Regions from separate parts of the Curtobacterium sp. MCPF17_011 genome, predicted to be linked through region 2. Evidence: predicted binding sites of a transcription regulator. Region 2 holds the regulator's gene; the other holds the start of a gene.
What was found. Region 2 encodes HspR, which represses chaperone genes until heat shock. Its sites were predicted from a motif close to AAGTTGAGTCNNNNNGACTCAACTT; they were not measured.
Positions count from the first base shown of each region.

Region 1: the regulator HspR is predicted to act here: its motif matches at 4,269-4,293, upstream of DEJ25_RS15725 (Hsp20/alpha crystallin family protein).

Region 1 covers NZ_QKSK01000017.1:24,961-33,296, forward strand. The annotation lists gene DEJ25_RS15700 (single-stranded DNA-binding protein) at 1-89, shown strand, start outside; gene ettA (energy-dependent translational throttle protein EttA) at 143-1,828, shown strand; gene DEJ25_RS15710 (thioesterase family protein) at 1,834-2,316, shown strand; gene DEJ25_RS15715 (acyl-CoA thioesterase) at 2,476-3,333, opposite strand; gene DEJ25_RS15720 (hypothetical protein) at 3,405-3,686, opposite strand; gene DEJ25_RS15725 (Hsp20/alpha crystallin family protein) at 3,792-4,238, opposite strand; gene DEJ25_RS15730 (hypothetical protein) at 4,402-5,103, shown strand; gene DEJ25_RS15735 (globin) at 5,265-5,795, opposite strand; gene DEJ25_RS15740 (mechanosensitive ion channel family protein) at 5,792-6,862, opposite strand; gene pepN (aminopeptidase N) at 6,940-8,336, opposite strand, start outside.
Region 2 covers NZ_QKSK01000010.1:49,387-57,722, reverse strand. The annotation lists gene DEJ25_RS13010 (hypothetical protein) at 1-1,620, opposite strand, end outside; gene dnaK (molecular chaperone DnaK) at 2,202-4,067, shown strand; gene DEJ25_RS17065 (nucleotide exchange factor GrpE) at 4,071-4,763, shown strand; gene DEJ25_RS12995 (DnaJ C-terminal domain-containing protein) at 4,794-5,801, shown strand; gene DEJ25_RS12990 (heat shock protein transcriptional repressor HspR) at 5,912-6,322, shown strand; gene DEJ25_RS12985 (hypothetical protein) at 6,407-8,299, shown strand.

The DNA.
Region 1 (8,336 bases), on a different contig from region 2:
AGCGCCAGGGCGCCGACGACTCCCTCGCCGCGATGCTGACCCCCGCCGACGAGCCGCCGGACCACCCGGTCGGGCTCGATGCGGCCTGATCTCGGCACCCGAGCCCACGAGTGACCGGTGTCATCACTACACTTGGAGCAATATGGCTGAGTACATCTACCAGATGGTCCGCGCCCGCAAGGCGGTCGGTGACAAGCTGATTCTCGACGACGTCACGATGTCGTTCCTGCCCGGCGCCAAGATCGGCGTCGTCGGGCCGAACGGTGCGGGCAAGTCGACGATCCTGAAGATCATGGCGGGGCTCGACCAGCCCTCGAACGGCGAGGCGAAGCTGACCCCGGGCTTCACCGTCGGCATCCTCATGCAGGAGCCGGAGCTCGACGAGACCAAGACGGTCCTCGAGAACGTCCAGGAAGGCGTCGGCGAGATCCACGGGAAGCTCGCGCGCTTCAACGAGATCTCCGCGCTGATGGCGGAGCCGGATGCCGACTTCGACGCGCTCCTGGCCGAGATGGGCACCCTGCAGGAAGAGATCGACGCGGCTGACGCGTGGGACCTCGACTCGCAGCTCGAGCAGGCCATGGCCGCCCTCCAGTGCCCGCCCGGGGACGAGCTCGTCACGCACCTCTCCGGTGGTGAGAAGCGTCGCGTGGCACTGTGCAAGCTCCTGCTCCAGAAGCCGGACCTGCTGCTCCTCGACGAGCCCACCAACCACCTGGACGCCGAGAGCGTGCAGTGGCTCGAGCAGCACCTGCAGCAGTACCACGGTGCCGTCCTGGCCGTGACCCACGACCGGTACTTCCTCGACCACGTCGCCCAGTGGATCGCCGAGGTCGACCGCGGTCGCCTCTACCCGTACGAGGGCAACTACTCGACCTACCTCGAGAAGAAGCGCGCCCGCCTCGAGGTCCAGGGCAAGAAGGACGCCAAGCTCGCCAAGCGACTGACGTCCGAGCTCGACTGGGTCCGCAGCAACACGAAGGGGCGCCAGGCCAAGTCAAAGGCGCGTCTGGCGCGCTACGAGGAGATGGTCACGGAGGCCGAGCGCACGCGCAAGCTCGACTTCGAGGAGATCGTCATCCCCGTCGGACCGCGTCTGGGCTCGCAGGTCATCGACGCCGAGAAGCTGCACAAGCAGTTCGGCGAGCGCGTCATCATCGGCGACCTGTCGTTCACGCTGCCCCGCAACGGCATCGTCGGCGTCATCGGCCCGAACGGTGTCGGCAAGACCACGCTCTTCAAGACGATCGTCGGCCTCGAGCCGCTCGATGGTGGCACGCTGAAGATCGGCGACACCGTCGACATCTCGTACGTCGACCAGAGCCGTGGTGGCATCGACCCGAACAAGAACCTGTGGGAGGTCGTGTCCGACGGACTCGACTACATCCAGGTCGGCAAGACCGAGATCCCGTCTCGTGCGTACGTGTCGCAGTTCGGGTTCAAGGGCCCGGACCAGCAGAAGCGTGCCGGCATCCTGTCCGGTGGTGAGCGCAACCGTCTGAACCTGGCGCTGACGCTCAAGCAGGGCGGCAACCTGCTGCTCCTCGACGAGCCGACGAACGACCTGGACGTCGAGACGCTGGGCAGCCTCGAGAACGCGCTGCTCGAGTACCCCGGTTGCGCCGTGGTCATCACCCACGACCGGTGGTTCCTCGACCGCATCGCGACGCACATCCTCGCCTGGGAAGGCCTGAACGAGGACGGCACGCCGATCTGGTACTGGTTCGAGGGCAACTTCGAGGCGTACGAAGAGAACAAGATCGAGCGCCTCGGAGCCGACGCTGCGAAGCCCGGCCGCGCGACGTACCGCAAGCTCACCCGGGACTAGTCCCGGTGGCACGCCTGCACGCTCCGATCCGCATCCGGTGGAGTGACATCGACGCCTACGGGCACGTGAACAACTCCGCGATGCTCCGGCTGCTCGAAGAAGCACGCGTGCTGGCGTTCTGGGCGCCGGACCCCGACGAGATCGATGAGTCGGGGTCCGCGCCCGAGCCGGTGATCGACGGCCGCCCGGGTTCGGGGACGATGACGGTGATCGCGGCGCAGCGCCTCGAGTACCTCGCATCGACGCCGTACTTCCGTCGGCCGCTCGACATCCAGCTCTGGATCGGGCGGATGGGTGGGGCCAGCCTCGACATCTCGTACGAGGTGTGGTCGCCGATCGGGCACGATCCCGCCGAGCTCTACACGCGGGCTACGACCACGCTGGTGCTCGTCGACGCGGAGACGAACCGCCCACGACGCCTCACCGACGTCGAGCGGGCCGCTTGCCAGCAGTACGTCGAACCGCCGGTGACGTTCTCGCGACCCTGACGATCCCTCGATCGTGTAGCCGGCGGTAGGCTCTTCGGGCTCTCGAGTTCTCGGCCCGTCGGACACGTCAGCTCGTCAGTGCGTCGGGCCGCCGGACACGCCAGTCCGCGCGCAGGTTGACACTGCGGCACAGCGTCACAGCGTCAGCTCGACACTCCGTCAGGCGGTCGGAACGCGCATCATGCCCTCCTGGGCGACGGTGGCCAGCAGGCGGCCGTCGTGGGAGAACATCCGGCCCAGCGCGAGGCCCCGGCCACCCTGGGCGCTCGGCGACTCCTGCGCGTACAGCACCCACTCGTCGGCGCGACCGTCACGGTGCCACCACATGGCGTGGTCGAGGCTCGCCAGCTTCACGCCGGGCGTGCCCCAGGCCATGCCGTGCCGACGCATGATCGGTTCGAGGAGGGACAGGTCGCTCGCGTAGGCGAGGACGGCACGGTGCAGGGCGGGGTCGTCCGGCATGTCACGCTCGACGCGGAACCAGACCGCCTGGTGTGCGACCTGCGCGCCCTGTACGTCCACGTAGACCGGACCGTCGACGTGTCGCATGTCGATCGATCGTTCCGCCCACGCCTGTGCGGTCGGGTGGTCGATGCCCGCCAGCACGGAGGCTGCGGAGGGCAGGGACTCCGGCGTGGGGACGTCGAGGGGCATCGGGTCCTGGTGTTCGGCTCCGGCGTCCGGCGTCTGGAACGACGCGATCATCGAGAAGATCGGCGTGCCGTTCTGGTACGCCTGGACCCGGCGGGTGGCGAACGATCGGCCGTCGTGGATCCGCTCCACGCCGAACGTGATCGGGACGTCGATCGCTCCCGGCCGGAGGAAGTAGCCGTGGACGGAGTGGATGTCCCGGCCCTCGATGGTGGCCTGCGCGGCGACGATGCACTGCGCCAGGACCTGCCCTCCGAAGATCCGGCCGCCCGGCGACCAGTGACTCGCTCCGGTGAGGATCGTCTCCCTGGTGCTCGCTCCGGTGTCCTCGAGACGCAGCGTGGAGAGGAAGTCGGGTTCGCGGATCACGCCATCAGTCTACGAAGACTGCATGCGCGTGCCAGAGGTGCTGTCCAGGGGTCCTGACCGGGGTGTCCTCAGTCGCTTCCGGTCGCAGTCGCGCCGAGCAGGTCGAGGACGCGCGGGGATGTCCTCAGCACGCTCCATACGATCACGGCGACGAGCGTCCCGCTGGCGCTGGCCAGCCAGGGAGTGACGAGGTGTGACCAGGCTGTCGGCGAGATGATCCACACGAGCTGGTTGGCGATCACCGATCCCGCCAGCGAGAGCAGCAGACCGAGACCTGGGCGGAGGCTCTGGGCGGCGAACAGGCCGGCGACGACGAGGACGGACGACAGGGCGTTGAACAGATGTGGCATGGGCGTGTGGGGGATCGACAGGCGAGCGCGGGGTGAGGGGTGTCGGGGAGTCGACCGTGGGGTTGGTCCGCATGGGACCGACCCCACGGTTGACTGGCTGGTGCGTCAGCTGCTCGACGCGGCGCGTTCGACGGCGAGTGCCCCGGTGCTGTCACCCGTGCTGATGGCGATCTTGCGCGGCTTCGACGACTCCTGGACGGGGATCGTCACGCTGAGCACGCCGTTGTCGTAGTGCGCGGCGATCCGTTCGACGTCCAGGCCGTCGCCGAGCGTGAGCTGCCGGACGAACGAACCGGGCTGCCGCTCCCGCGTGAGCCACTGTGCACCGTCGGGGGCGCCGAGGGTCCGTTCAGCCCGGATGGTCAGCACGGAACCGTCGACGTCGATGTCGACCGAGCCCGGATCGACGCCGGGCAGGTCCACGTCCATGACGTAGTGGTCACCGGCGCGGTAGAGGTCCATCGGCATCGAGCGTGGGCCCGCTCCTGCTCCGGCGAGGAGGGACCCGGCGAGACGGTCGAGCTCGCGGAACGGGTCGAAGTTCATGGCCATCTGACATCAACTCCTTCACTGGATGGTTGTCGGTTGAGTCGCTGTGACTCAACTGCATCCGGTTTTAGCACTCGAACCCGGAGAGTGCCAAAAGGACGCCGAGAGGACGCCGAGAGGTCGACCAGCGGGTCTCCGGACGGTCGCGGCTAGGATCGGAGGCGACATGAGCAGCTCGTTCACCCTTCCCGACGCCGCCTCGCTCGGTGACCTCCGCACCTACCTCGGGCGGGCCGCTCGCATCGAGGACGGGTCGGTCCGACTCATCGCCGACTCGGGCGTCCTGGCGGTCTACACCGCCATCCTCTACCCGCTCGGTCTGCTCGACGAGCTGCCGACCGTCCTCGGCCTCCGGACCTTCGCGCTGACGCAGCCGGAGCACATCGACGTCGTCGTGCCGCTGCGGTCGTTCCAGGAACGCCTGCGGCTGCTCGCCGAGGCCCAGGACGCCGACCAGGCCGACAGCGCCGACCCGACGCGTGCCACCCCGATCGAGGTCGAGTTGCCCCTCGAGGTCCACACCGTGACGTGGGCAGCGATCTCGCCGCCCCGCGGTGGATGGGCCCCGCTGCCGGACGTCTCCGCGGAGCTCCTGCACCGCGCGGCGCGGCAGGGGATCGACGAGGTCGCGGCTGCCGTGCCGGCGAGCTCGGGGGAGTCGATCGTCCGACGCGTCCGCTCCGAGGTGTGGGGTCGGCCGATCACCGGCGTCGAGCACCTGCCTGCCGGCGCGGGATTCGCTGCCGAGAGCCTCGGGTTCCTCGGCACCGAACCGGTGCGCCTGTTCGAGACCGGTCCGTGGAGTCGGCTCACGACCTCGCGTGGGCACGTGCTCGTCAAGCGGCGCGCCTGGACGCTGAGCTCCTAGCCCGGTCTCGACCGCCGACGGCCGGCCTCGACACGCGACGCCTGGCCCCGATCCCGGCCCGACCCCGATCCCGGCCCGAGTCCCGACCCCGGCGGTCACCCGACTGACCTGCCTGGGCGGGGGCGACCGGACGGCGGACGATGCCGAACGTCCCCCCCGACTCAGTCGAACGCGTTCGTCATCGCGTGGGCCGCGCGGTCCAGGTACCCCCAGAGCTCGGCCTCGTCGAGCGGAGCGAGTCCGAGCGACTCCACCGCGTCGTGCATGTGCTGGAGCCAGTGCTCGCGCGCCTCGGGCGTGATGCGGAACGGGTTGTGCCGCATCCGCAGGCGGGGGTGTCCGCGCTGTTCGCTGTACATGGACGGTCCACCCCAGTACTGCTGGAGGAACTGCGACAGCCGCCAGATCGCCCCCTCGAGGTCGTCGGCCGGGTACATCGGCCAGATGACCTCGTCGTGCTGCACTCCCTCGTAGAAGCGTCGTACCAGACGGTCGAACGTCGGGGCGCCGCCGATGCGGTCGAAGAGCGAGCCGCTCGCCGCGGCGCCGCCGAGTCCGACACGGAGCGTGACGGGCTGCGCCGGAACCGCGCCGGCACCGTCGGCGTGGCCGCTGCTGTCTGCGGGGGCGCTGCTGTCGGGCCGACCAGCGGCTCCGGCCGGTGGCACGATCGGCAGGGACGGTCCGGTCATGGCGAGTCCTCGTGGTCGGTGCTGGGTTCTTCCCCGGTGCGGATGGCCCGCCCGAAGACGTTCCGTCGTGCGCTGCGGGACCGGGCGGGTGTCGGGACCGGCGCGGTCCGCACCGGGCGCAGGCCGTTCACGGAGGTGGCGTTCTCCCACCCGGCGGGCATGATCATCGCCATCGCGGGCAGGGTGACGCCGAGTTCGTCGACGCTGTGCTTGAGCCGGATGCGGAGCTCGCGGCCGACGACGTCGAGCTCGGAGGCGCGGGTCTTCACGACCAGGCGGAACACCATGCCGGTGTCCGTGATCGACTGCAGGCCCCAGATCTCGGGCTTCTCGACGATGCGCTGACGCCACCGGGACTCCTGCGACATGGTGACGGCAGCGTGCAGGAGGGCGTCCTGCACCGCGTCGATGTCGGTGTCGTAGGGGACGGTGATGTCCACCAGGACGCGGGACCACCCCTGGGACAGGTTGCCGACGCGCAGGATCTGGCCGTTCGGCACGAACCAGAGGATCCCGTTGACATCGCGGATCTGCATGACGCGTAGGCCGACGCTCTCGACGACGCCGGTCGCCTGCCCGGTGTCGACGACGTCACCCACCCCGGCCTGGTCCTCGAGGATCATGAAGATGCCGGACAGGATGTCGCGGACGATGCTCTGGGCACCGACCGCCAGGCCGGCGGCGACCACCGAGGCGCCACCGACGATGCCGACGGCGGCGGTGGGGAACACCGTCGAGATGATGATGGCGAACGCGATGACCGCGACGACGACGGTCGCCAGGTTCTCGAGCACGCTGCCGAGGGTCCGGGTGCGCTGGACGACCCGGGCCGTCTGCAGCGGTGAGGCGACGAGCGCCTGCGTGTCCGCGGCACCCTGCCGCTTCTTCACGCCGTTGACGATGCGGTCGACGACCTGCTTGATCGTCCGGCGGAGGATGAGCCGGAGGACCACCGCCGCGAGCAGGACGATGACGATGGTGATCGGGACGTGCCAGGTGTCGACGAACTGGGTGAACGTGTTCGACGCCCACTTCGAGACGTCGGTGGTGTCTGCAGCCAAGAGCATGATCCGATCGATGCTAAGCGGCGAGGCCTCGGCCTCCCTGGAGGAACGCCGAGGCCTCGCCGCTCGTCACATCAGGGTCAGACGTCCGCTGCCTGGACCCGGAGGGCCCGCTCGGTGCCCGCGAGGTTCTCGGTGACGATGCGGCGCAGTGCCGGCGTCTCCGGGTGTGCCTCGAGCCACGCCACGGCCGCGTCGCGCAGCTCCGTCGACGCCAGCGGCGCGGGGTAGAGCCCCGTGACGACGGTGTCCGCGATGTGGTAGCTACGCTCGTCCCAGATGCGGGTGATCACGTCGAAGTACCGTGACACGAGGCCCTCGAGCACGACCGGGGAGTTGACGTGCTGGAACCCGATCGTGGTCTGACGGACGATCGCGTTCGGCGCGTCGTCGCTGTCGACGAGCGACGAGAACGCGGCGAGCTTGCCCTCGGCCGTGGGGATCGTCGCCCGGGCACGCGCGGCGGCCTGCTCACCCGAGGCCGTGCGGTCGGCGGCGAGCTCGGTGTCGATCTCGTCGTTGCCCGCAGCGCCGGCGAGCACGAGGCCCTCGAGCAGCTCCCAGCGGAGATCGGTGTCGACCTCGAGCCCCTGCAGCGTCACCGAGCCGTCACGCAGCCCCTGGAGCGTCGCCACGTGCTCGGGCGTCGAGGGGATCTGCGCGAAGAACTTCACGAACTGGAACTGCGCGTCGGAGCCGGACTCGGCCGACGACGCGAGCTGCCAGAGGGTGTCACCGACGGTACGGACGGTGCTGTCGGACTTCGCCGGCGCGACGTAGTTGCGCGCGGTGAGCAACAGCTGCGACAGCGTGGTCCGGATCGTCGTGGACTCGGTCTCGGTCGCGATGTTGCCGAGCACGAGCGACACGTAGTCGCTGGCGGGGGACTCGGCGTCGCGTGTGGCGTCCCAGACGGCACCCCAGACGATGGAACGCGCGAGGGGGTTCGCGATCGCGGCGAGGTGCTCGATCGCAGTGCGACGGGACTGCTCGTCGAGACGGATCTTGGCGTAGGCCAGGTCGTCGTCGTTGAGCAACACGAGGTCGCCGCGGTGCACGCCGACGAGTTCGGGCACGTCCGTGCGGGCTCCGTCGACGTCGATCTCGACGCGGTGGGCCCGCTCGAGCTTGCCGCCGGACGACGCGGTGTCGGCGCCGAACGGTGCCGAGGCGTCGTTCGTGAAGGAGTAGACGCCGATCGCCAGTCGGTGCGGTCGCAGCGTCGGGTGGTCGGCCGGGGCTTCCTGCAGCACGGCGAACGAGGTGATCACACCGTCGGCGTCGGTCTGGATCTCCGGGCGGAGGGTGTTCACGCCAGCGGTCTCGAGCCACAGCTTCGACCACTCGGACAGGTCACGGCCGCTGGTGGACTCGAGTTCGACGAGCAGGTCCTTCAGCTCGGTGTTGGAGTGGTGGTGCTTCTTGAAGTAGGCCGAGACGCCCGCGAAGAACGCATCGATACCGACCCACGCGACGA
Region 2 (8,336 bases):
CCCGGCAGGCGCAGTCACCTTGAACGTGGTGTCCTGCAGCGACGTGAGCGCGTCGGTCGCTTTGAGGCCGACGTAGAGGTCCTTCGTCTCGCCGACCTCCATCGACAGGTCGAACCCGACGCCATCGGCCGCGACGCCACCGTTCGAGGACTTGCCCGGGTTCACCGTGATCTCGACGGTGGTGCGGTTGTAGCCCTTACTCGTCGTGGCGACGACGAGCTTGTACTCACGATCCTCGAGGCCGTCGATCGGGATGCCCCAGCTGCCGTTGTCCTTGTCGGCCTGCATCGACCCGAGGATCGTGCCCTGCTTGCCCTTCTCGTAGACCCTGATCAGCGAGTTCTGCTGCGACACACCGGTGAGCAGGAGCGTGCTGCCCGGTTCGAGCACGAAGTCGTCTGCCGGCGACGTGATCGTCGTGCCCGCGCCGTAGTCGACCTTCAGTTCCGTGTGACCGTTGTCCTGGCCACGGACGACCTGCACGACGTCGAGGGTGTCGACACCGGTCATGTTCGGGGCATTGACCGTGGTGCTCCACTCGCCCCCGCCGTTGACGGTGTCGTAGCCCACGACACTGTTGCCGCGGCGCACCTCGACCTTGGTGCCCGGCGTCGCAGTGCCGCTGATCTGTACGGTCTTCTCGGGGTTCTCGAGATCGAAGGTGTGCTTCGCAGTGACGTCCTGGACCTTGAGTGCGACATCGAGTTCCAACTCACCGAGTTCGGTGCCGCCCTTGAGCGCACGGATCTGTACTGCGTTCGATCCGAGAGCGAGCTTGTCGAGTGTGAAGGTGAACGAGCCGTCCGCGCCTGGAGCGAAGGCCTTGGTCGTCGTGCCCCACCGGATCTCGACGAGGTTCGCGTCCGTCGGAACGTACCCGCTCAGGCGCGCCGTGCCCTTCTCGACGTCGGCGTCGAATGCGTTGGCGCTGAGGACCTGCGGAAGGTTGACCTTGGTGCGTTCTCCGCGGTCACCAGACCAGATCGTCGCCGTGGTCGCGGTCGAGGGGACCCGGTCGAGGACAGCTCCGCGGACCCAGCCGTCCGAGCCAGCGGTCAGTGTCTGGTAATCGCCCCCCGGGGTGTCGTCCCTGGACACGTGGATGGTCGCGCCACTGCTGCCCGCGTTCGTGGTGAGGGTCCGCTGACTACCCTTCTTCCCGACCGAGACCTCTGTGAGGGCGGGGTCGTGGAGCGGCACGGTCGTCTGCACGCCATCGGCAGCCTGACGAACCCGCAGGGTCCTGCCGGCCGTGTCCGACCGAGGAGCTTTGCGCGAGTACTTGTACTCTGCGGCCGAGGTGAGCCACTTCCACTTGGCGCCGTTGTCCGCGCTGGTCCAGATGTCCCAGTTGCCCTCGGTCGTGCCGGAGATCGTGAACGAGTCCTCGGTCTTGTCGTAGGACGACGACGCGGTGAACGGTGTCGAGATCGGTACCGACGACGAGACGTCGAAAGACGTCCAGTTGGTGGAGTTCGCCGGGGCGGACTGGCCGGAGAAGCGGACGATGACCGAGCGCTTCGGGCCAGGAGTGTCGACCGTCAGGGAGGGCGAGTAGTACCACGTGTGCGAGCCGCCCCAGAATCCCCCCGTGCCGGTGCCGGAGTGCGAGCACAGCATCTTGCGATCCTGGTCGGACAGTGTGCAGTTCTCGAGCCCCGCACGCCCTGACAGCGGTCGATCGAATCCCACGATCGCGTCGTTCGCCGAGAAGTGCGTTCCGCTGGGTGCGGAGAACTCCCAACGAAGATCCTTCGTATGGCTGTCCGAGTGGATACGGAAGGCAGGATGCACTCGTTGGGTCTGACCGACTGTGAACGGAACGACTGACGAATCGAGACTGCTCCACGGGCCGCTCGACTCGGCCGACGCCGCGGGACCGATACTCAAGCTGGCGGCGAGGGTGGCTGCAGCGACGCCGGTCGCGGCCGCAGCTCGAGGGAATGCTTTCATAAGAGTGAGGTGTCTTTCGGATCGGGCTGCACCGGTGGAGCAGCGAATGTCAGATAGAGAATATCACGTTGATGAAGGCCGGTATGTGGGGCTGCCCAGCCGCCTTGCGTCGCTTGGACGCAACTTCCAACTCCGGAACTTGACCGGCCTCTGGATGGGAGTAGAGTTGAGTCCAAGGGACGCAAGTCTGTAGACGTCAGCACCACGCGTCGGACCTCCCGGCACCCAATGAAAGGAAGTACCTCCCCATGGGACGTGCAGTAGGAATCGACCTCGGAACCACCAACTCGGTCGTCAGCGTGCTCGAGGGCGGCGAGCCCACCGTCATCGCGAACGCCGAGGGCCTCCGCACCACGCCGTCGATCGTCGCCTTCACGAAGGACGGCGAGGTGCTGGTCGGCGAGACCGCCAAGCGCCAGGCCGTCACGAACGTCGACCGCACCATCGCGAGCGTGAAGCGCCACATCGGTACCGACTGGAAGGTCGACATCGACGGCAAGAGCTACACACCGCAGGAGATCTCGGCCCGTACCCTCGGCAAGCTCAAGCGCGACGCCGAGCAGTACCTCGGTGAAGACGTCACCGACGCGGTCATCACCGTCCCGGCGTACTTCAACGACGCCGAGCGCCAGGCCACGAAGGACGCCGGTGAGATCGCCGGCCTCAACGTCCTCCGCATCATCAACGAGCCGACTGCGGCCGCACTGGCGTACGGCCTCGACAAGGGCAAGGAAGACGAGCTCATCCTGGTCTTCGACCTCGGTGGCGGCACGTTCGACGTCTCCCTGCTCGAGGTGGGCAAGGACGACGACTTCTCCACGATCCAGGTCCGCTCGACCTCGGGCGACAACCGCCTGGGCGGCGACGACTGGGACCAGCGCATCGTCGACCACCTGGTCAAGAAGTTCAAGGACGAGCACGGCGTCGACCTGTCCACGGACAAGATCGCCAAGCAGCGCCTGAAGGAAGCCGCCGAGCAGGCGAAGAAGGAACTGTCGAGCCAGCTGAGCGCCAACATCCAGCTGCCGTACCTCACCCTCACGGCGAACGGCCCGCTGAACCTCGACGAGACCATCTCGCGCGCCCAGTTCGAGCAGATGACCTCCGACCTGCTCGACCGCACGAAGAAGCCCTTCAACGACGTCATCAAGGAGGCGGGCGTGTCGGTGAACGACATCGCGCACGTCGTCCTCGTCGGCGGCTCGACCCGTATGCCCGCCGTGGCCGAGGTCGTCAAGTCGCTGACCGGTGGCAAGTCGCCGAACCAGGGCGTCAACCCGGACGAGGTCGTCGCCGTCGGCGCCGCGCTGCAGGCCGGTGTCCTCAAGGGTGAGCGCAAGGACGTCCTGCTCATCGACGTCACCCCGCTCTCGCTCGGCATCGAGACCAAGGGCGGCCTGATGACGAAGCTCATCGACCGCAACACCGCGATCCCGACCAAGCGCAGCGAGACCTTCACGACCGCTGACTCGAACCAGCCGTCGGTCGCCATCCAGGTCTTCCAGGGCGAGCGCGACTTCACGCGCGACAACAAGGCGCTCGGCACCTTCGAGTTGACCGGCATCGCTCCGGCGCCCGCGGGCATCCCGCAGATCGAGGTGACGTTCGACATCGACGCCAACGGCATCGTGCACGTGTCCGCGAAGGACAAGGGCACCGGCAAGGAGCAGTCGATGGTCATCTCCGGCGGCTCGTCGCTGCCGAAGGAGGACATCGAGCGCATGGTCCGCGAGGCCGAGGAGCACGCCGCCGAGGACAAGGCCCGCCGCGAAGCCAGCGAGCGTCGCAACCAGGCCGAGCAGCTCGCGTACTCGATCGAGAAGCTCATCAAGGAGAACGACGAGAAGCTCCCCGCGGACGTCAAGTCCGAGGTGCAGGCCGACGTCGACGCGCTGAAGTCCGCCCTCGCGGGAGACGACGACGACGCGGTGAAGACCGCCTTCGACAAGCTGAACGAGTCGCAGGGCAAGATCGGCCAGGCCATCTACGCCCAGGACCAGTCGGCCGCCGCCGCCGGTCCGGAAGCGGGCGCGGAGGGCCAGACCGCCGGTGACGACGAGGACATCGTCGACGCCGAGGTCGTGGACGACGAGGACGACAAGGACAAGAAGTAACCGATGGCTGACTCCAACAACGCTGACGGCAACGTGCACGACGACAACGTCGACGACGCCCGGGAGCCGCAGGTCGAGGGCGACGCCACCAACGCGACGGCACCCGAGGACCTGATCGAGGCCGAGGGCCCCGACGTCGAGGTCCCGACGGATGCTCCCGCTGCGGCGGACGGGGGTCCGACGGACGGGAGCCCGGCGGACGACCTCAGCCCTGAGGACGAGGCCCTGCTCGCCGACGCCGCGTCCGGCATCGCCGAGGACCGTCTGTCCCCGTCCGACCGCGACCTGGTCGCCGAGATGCGCGCGGACATGCTCCGTGCGCAGGCCGAGCTGGTGAACTTCCGGAAGCGCGTCGAGCGCGACCGCGAGGCCAACCGCGAGGTCGCGATCGCCGAGGTGGTGCGTGCACTCCTCCCCGCGCTCGACGACCTGACTCGCGCCGAGGCGCACGGGGACCTGCCCGAGGGCCCCATGCAGGTCATCGGCCAGAAGATCCGCGCCGGGTTCGACAGGTTCAAGCTCGTGCAGATCGGTGAGAAGGGCGAGACCTTCGACCCGAACATCCACGAGGCGATCGTCCAGCTCCCGACCCCGGGTGCCACCGGTCAGACGGTCGCGGACGTCGTCGAACCGGGCTACAGGCTCGGCGAGCGTGTGCTCCGTGCGGCCAAGGTCGCCGTGGCGGTCCCGGCCTGAGGGCCGGCATCGGAAGAGGGGAGGTGAGCCGTGGCCAGTCAGGACTGGTTCGACAAGGACTTCTACGCGGTCCTCGGGGTGTCCAAGGACGCCTCTGAGGCCGACCTGAAGAAGACCTACCGGAAGCTCGCGCGGCAGTACCACCCGGACTCCAACCCGGGTGACGCTGCTGCCGAGTCGAAGTTCAAGGAGATCAGCGAGGCGTACTCCGTGCTCTCCGACAAGGAGCAGCGCAAGGAGTACGACCAGGTCCGCGCGATGGGTTCCGGGGCCCGCTTCACGGCGGGCGGACCGGGCGGCCAGGGCGGCTTCGAGGACGTCTTCGGTGGCATGTTCGGCGGCGGCGGCCAGGGCGGGGGCGGACAGCGCGTCCGCTTCGGTCAGGGCGGCGGCGGTGCCGGCGGCTTCGAGGACATCCTCGGCGGCATGTTCGGCGGTGGCGGCTTCGGCCAGAACACCGGCGGCTTCCGTGGCTTCGGCGGCCCGACGAAGGGGCGCGACGTCACCGCGACGACGACGCTCGACCTCGCCACCGCCGTCGCCGGTGACACCGTCAAGCTCGCGCAGGGCAACGGCCGGCCGGTGAACGTCCGCATCCCCGCGGGCGTCGCCGACGGCCAGAAGATCCGGCTGCGCGGTCGTGGTGAGCAGAGCCCCGACGGCGGTGAGGCCGGTGACCTCGTGGTCACCGTCACGGTGCGGAAGCACCCGGTGTTCGAGCGAGACGGCCTCAACCTGCGGGTCGACGTGCCGGTCACCTTCGTGGAGGCCGCGCTCGGCGCGACGATCGAGGTCCCGACCCTCGGTGGCGCGCCGGTCAAGCTCCGCGTCGCGCCCGGCACGCCGTCCGGACGGGTCCTCCGTGTCAAGGGCCGCGGCGTCACGACCAAGAACGGCACGGGCGACCTGCTCGCCACCGTCCAGGTCGCGGTGCCGTCCCACCTGTCGGACAAGGCGCGCGAGGCGCTCGACGCCCTCGCCGCAGCCCTGCCCGACGAAGACCCGCGCGAGGACCTGCTCGCCAAGGCGCGCGGCTAGCGTCACGCACCACATCACCACCAGACCCGGCCGGGAGGCTCGGTGCGGCTCCGTCAGGAACCGGCACCGAGCCTCCCGTCAGTCCCGCTAGGAGCGCTCAGATGGCCGACATGGACGAGACCTCGCCCGTCTTCGCGATCGCGGTCGCCGCCGAGTTGGCGGAGATGCACCCGCAGACACTGCGGCAGTACGACCGGCTCGGCCTGGTCGTCCCCGGACGGACCCGCGGCGGGTCCCGTCGGTACTCGATGCGGGACGTCGCGCAGCTGCGGGAGATCGCGCGGCTGGGATCCGAGGGGGTGTCGCTGGAGGGGATCCGGCGTGTCCTGGACCTGGAGAACGAGAACCGCGCGCTCCGGACTCGGGTCCGGGAGCTCGAGCGCGCCCTCGCCGACCAGTTGATCAGCCGTCCGGGCGCTCGGGTGTTCGCCGCGACGACGACCGGGGCGGCGGTGCCGCTCCGTGCCGGGATGCGGCCGCAGCGCAACACGGCGGTCGTGCTCTACCGGCCCCAGCGCTGAGTGATATACCGAATTTGTAGCGCATCCTGATCCTCTCTACGGTGTGCCCTGGCTCGGACCGAGTCATGACACGAGGAGGAGTCCATGCGCATCACGACCATCGCGATGGCCGCCACGGCGGTCGTCGTCTCCGCATTGGTGGCCGGAGGGCCGGCGTCGGCGACGACCACATCGGCGCCGCCGGGATCGACCAGGACGGTCGCGAACACGCCGACGGGCGTCAGCCTGACGCCGATCGACGACCGGACCTACCGGGTCACCGGGAAGCCACGCTGCGGGTTGTTCGAGACGACCTGTCAGATCCACGTCGGGAACGTCGGCGGTGACTACCACTGGGACGGTGGCACGTCGACCGCGACCTTCGCCGGGTGGCGGTACGGCGAGACCCGGACCCCCCGGTTCTGGACCTACGCCTGCCTGATCGGGTGCAAGAACTCGGCGACGGTGAGCAGCTCACCGGTCACGCGGCCGTACCCGCAGCGGGCGATCACCGCGCAGGTCGCGTCGAAGGACGACGTGGGACGGACCGCTCGGATCACCGGAACGGCGATGGGGAAGGCGAGCATCCGGTTGAACGGCCGTCAGGTCGCCACCGCGAGCGACGCCGGGACGGGGACGTGGGAGACGACCGTCACAGGGCTGCAGGTCGGGAAGAACACGCTGGTCTTCCAGCAGTACGTCGACGGGCAGTACCGGGACCAGACGTCGGTGACGGTGACGATCACCGACCCGGCGAAGCCGGGGCGGATCACCGGCAACGTCGGCACGGCGGACCTGCCGCGCGGTGCCACGACGACGGTGTACGCGGGCTACACCGCGCAGTCCGCCTTCACGACGCCCACCGGCACCCTGGTCTTCACGGCGCCCGAGGGCACCACGTTCGCGCCGGGCCAGGACCGGCAGACCGGTCAGTACCGGGACGGGACCACCTGGAAGGACTTCGGCGGCGACTCGCTCGTCAGCGGATCCCGCTCGGCCGACGGCAGGACGTACTCGTTCTCCCTCGGCAGCCGGAACTGGGCGATCGCCGCGGGTCAGCAGTTCCGCTTCGCGATGCGGATCGAGACGCCGATCGGCATCACGACGACGACGAGCTCGCTGCGGGGCACGCTCGCCGGTTCCGTCGCCGCGGGCACCTTCGACACGACCGCGACCGTGACGACCACGGTCACCGGCGCGGGCCTGCAGGCGACCGTGGAGGACGTCGACGTGGTGGACGGCACCGCGACCCTCGTCGGCACCGCACCGGCGGGCACGACGTCGGTGGAGGTCACCTGGAAGCGCGACGGCACCGAGGTCACCCGGTCGGTCACGCCCTCGTCGACCGGCTCCTGGAACTTCGGTCTCACCGGTCTGGCAAACGGGACGAACCCCGTCCACCTGGTCGCTCGGAAGGGCAGCGAAGAGGTCGCGAGCGCCGACGTCGACGTCCGGCTGGTCATCGCCGCGCTGACCGCTTCGGCCCAGTTCCCGGCGGACGTCTCGGAGCGTGCGACGGTGGCGGGACGAGGGCAGCCGGGCGCCCGGGTCGAGGTCCGGGACGGCGCCCGTGTCGTCGTCGGCACCACGGTCGGCGAGGACGGCAACTGGACGGTCTCGGTGCCGGCTCCGGGTCGCGGGGGCGTGTTCGCGCTCCAGGTCGTCCAGCGGGTCCGCAGCCAGGACACCGACACCGTGCCGGTGCGCCTGGACTACGGCGCGGCCGTGCGCATCACGTCTCCCGGCGACGGGTTCCTCGTGTCGCCCGTCTGGCCGGAGGTGCGGATCGCCGGGGTGGCCGCGCCGGGAGCTGCGATCGACCTCGGTGAACAGGGCGGGGTCGTCGACGGTCTCGGGCACACCGTGGCCGACGGCGACGGTCGTTGGGTCATCCGGACGCCGGCGCTCGAGGCCCGCGACCACGTGGTCGTGGCGACGGCGACGTCGAAGGGCGCGAACACGACGACCTCGAGCGTGCGGTTGGTCGCCGAGCGCTGACCGTCCTGACGCCCCGGCCGCGGTCGTCGCCCTCGAG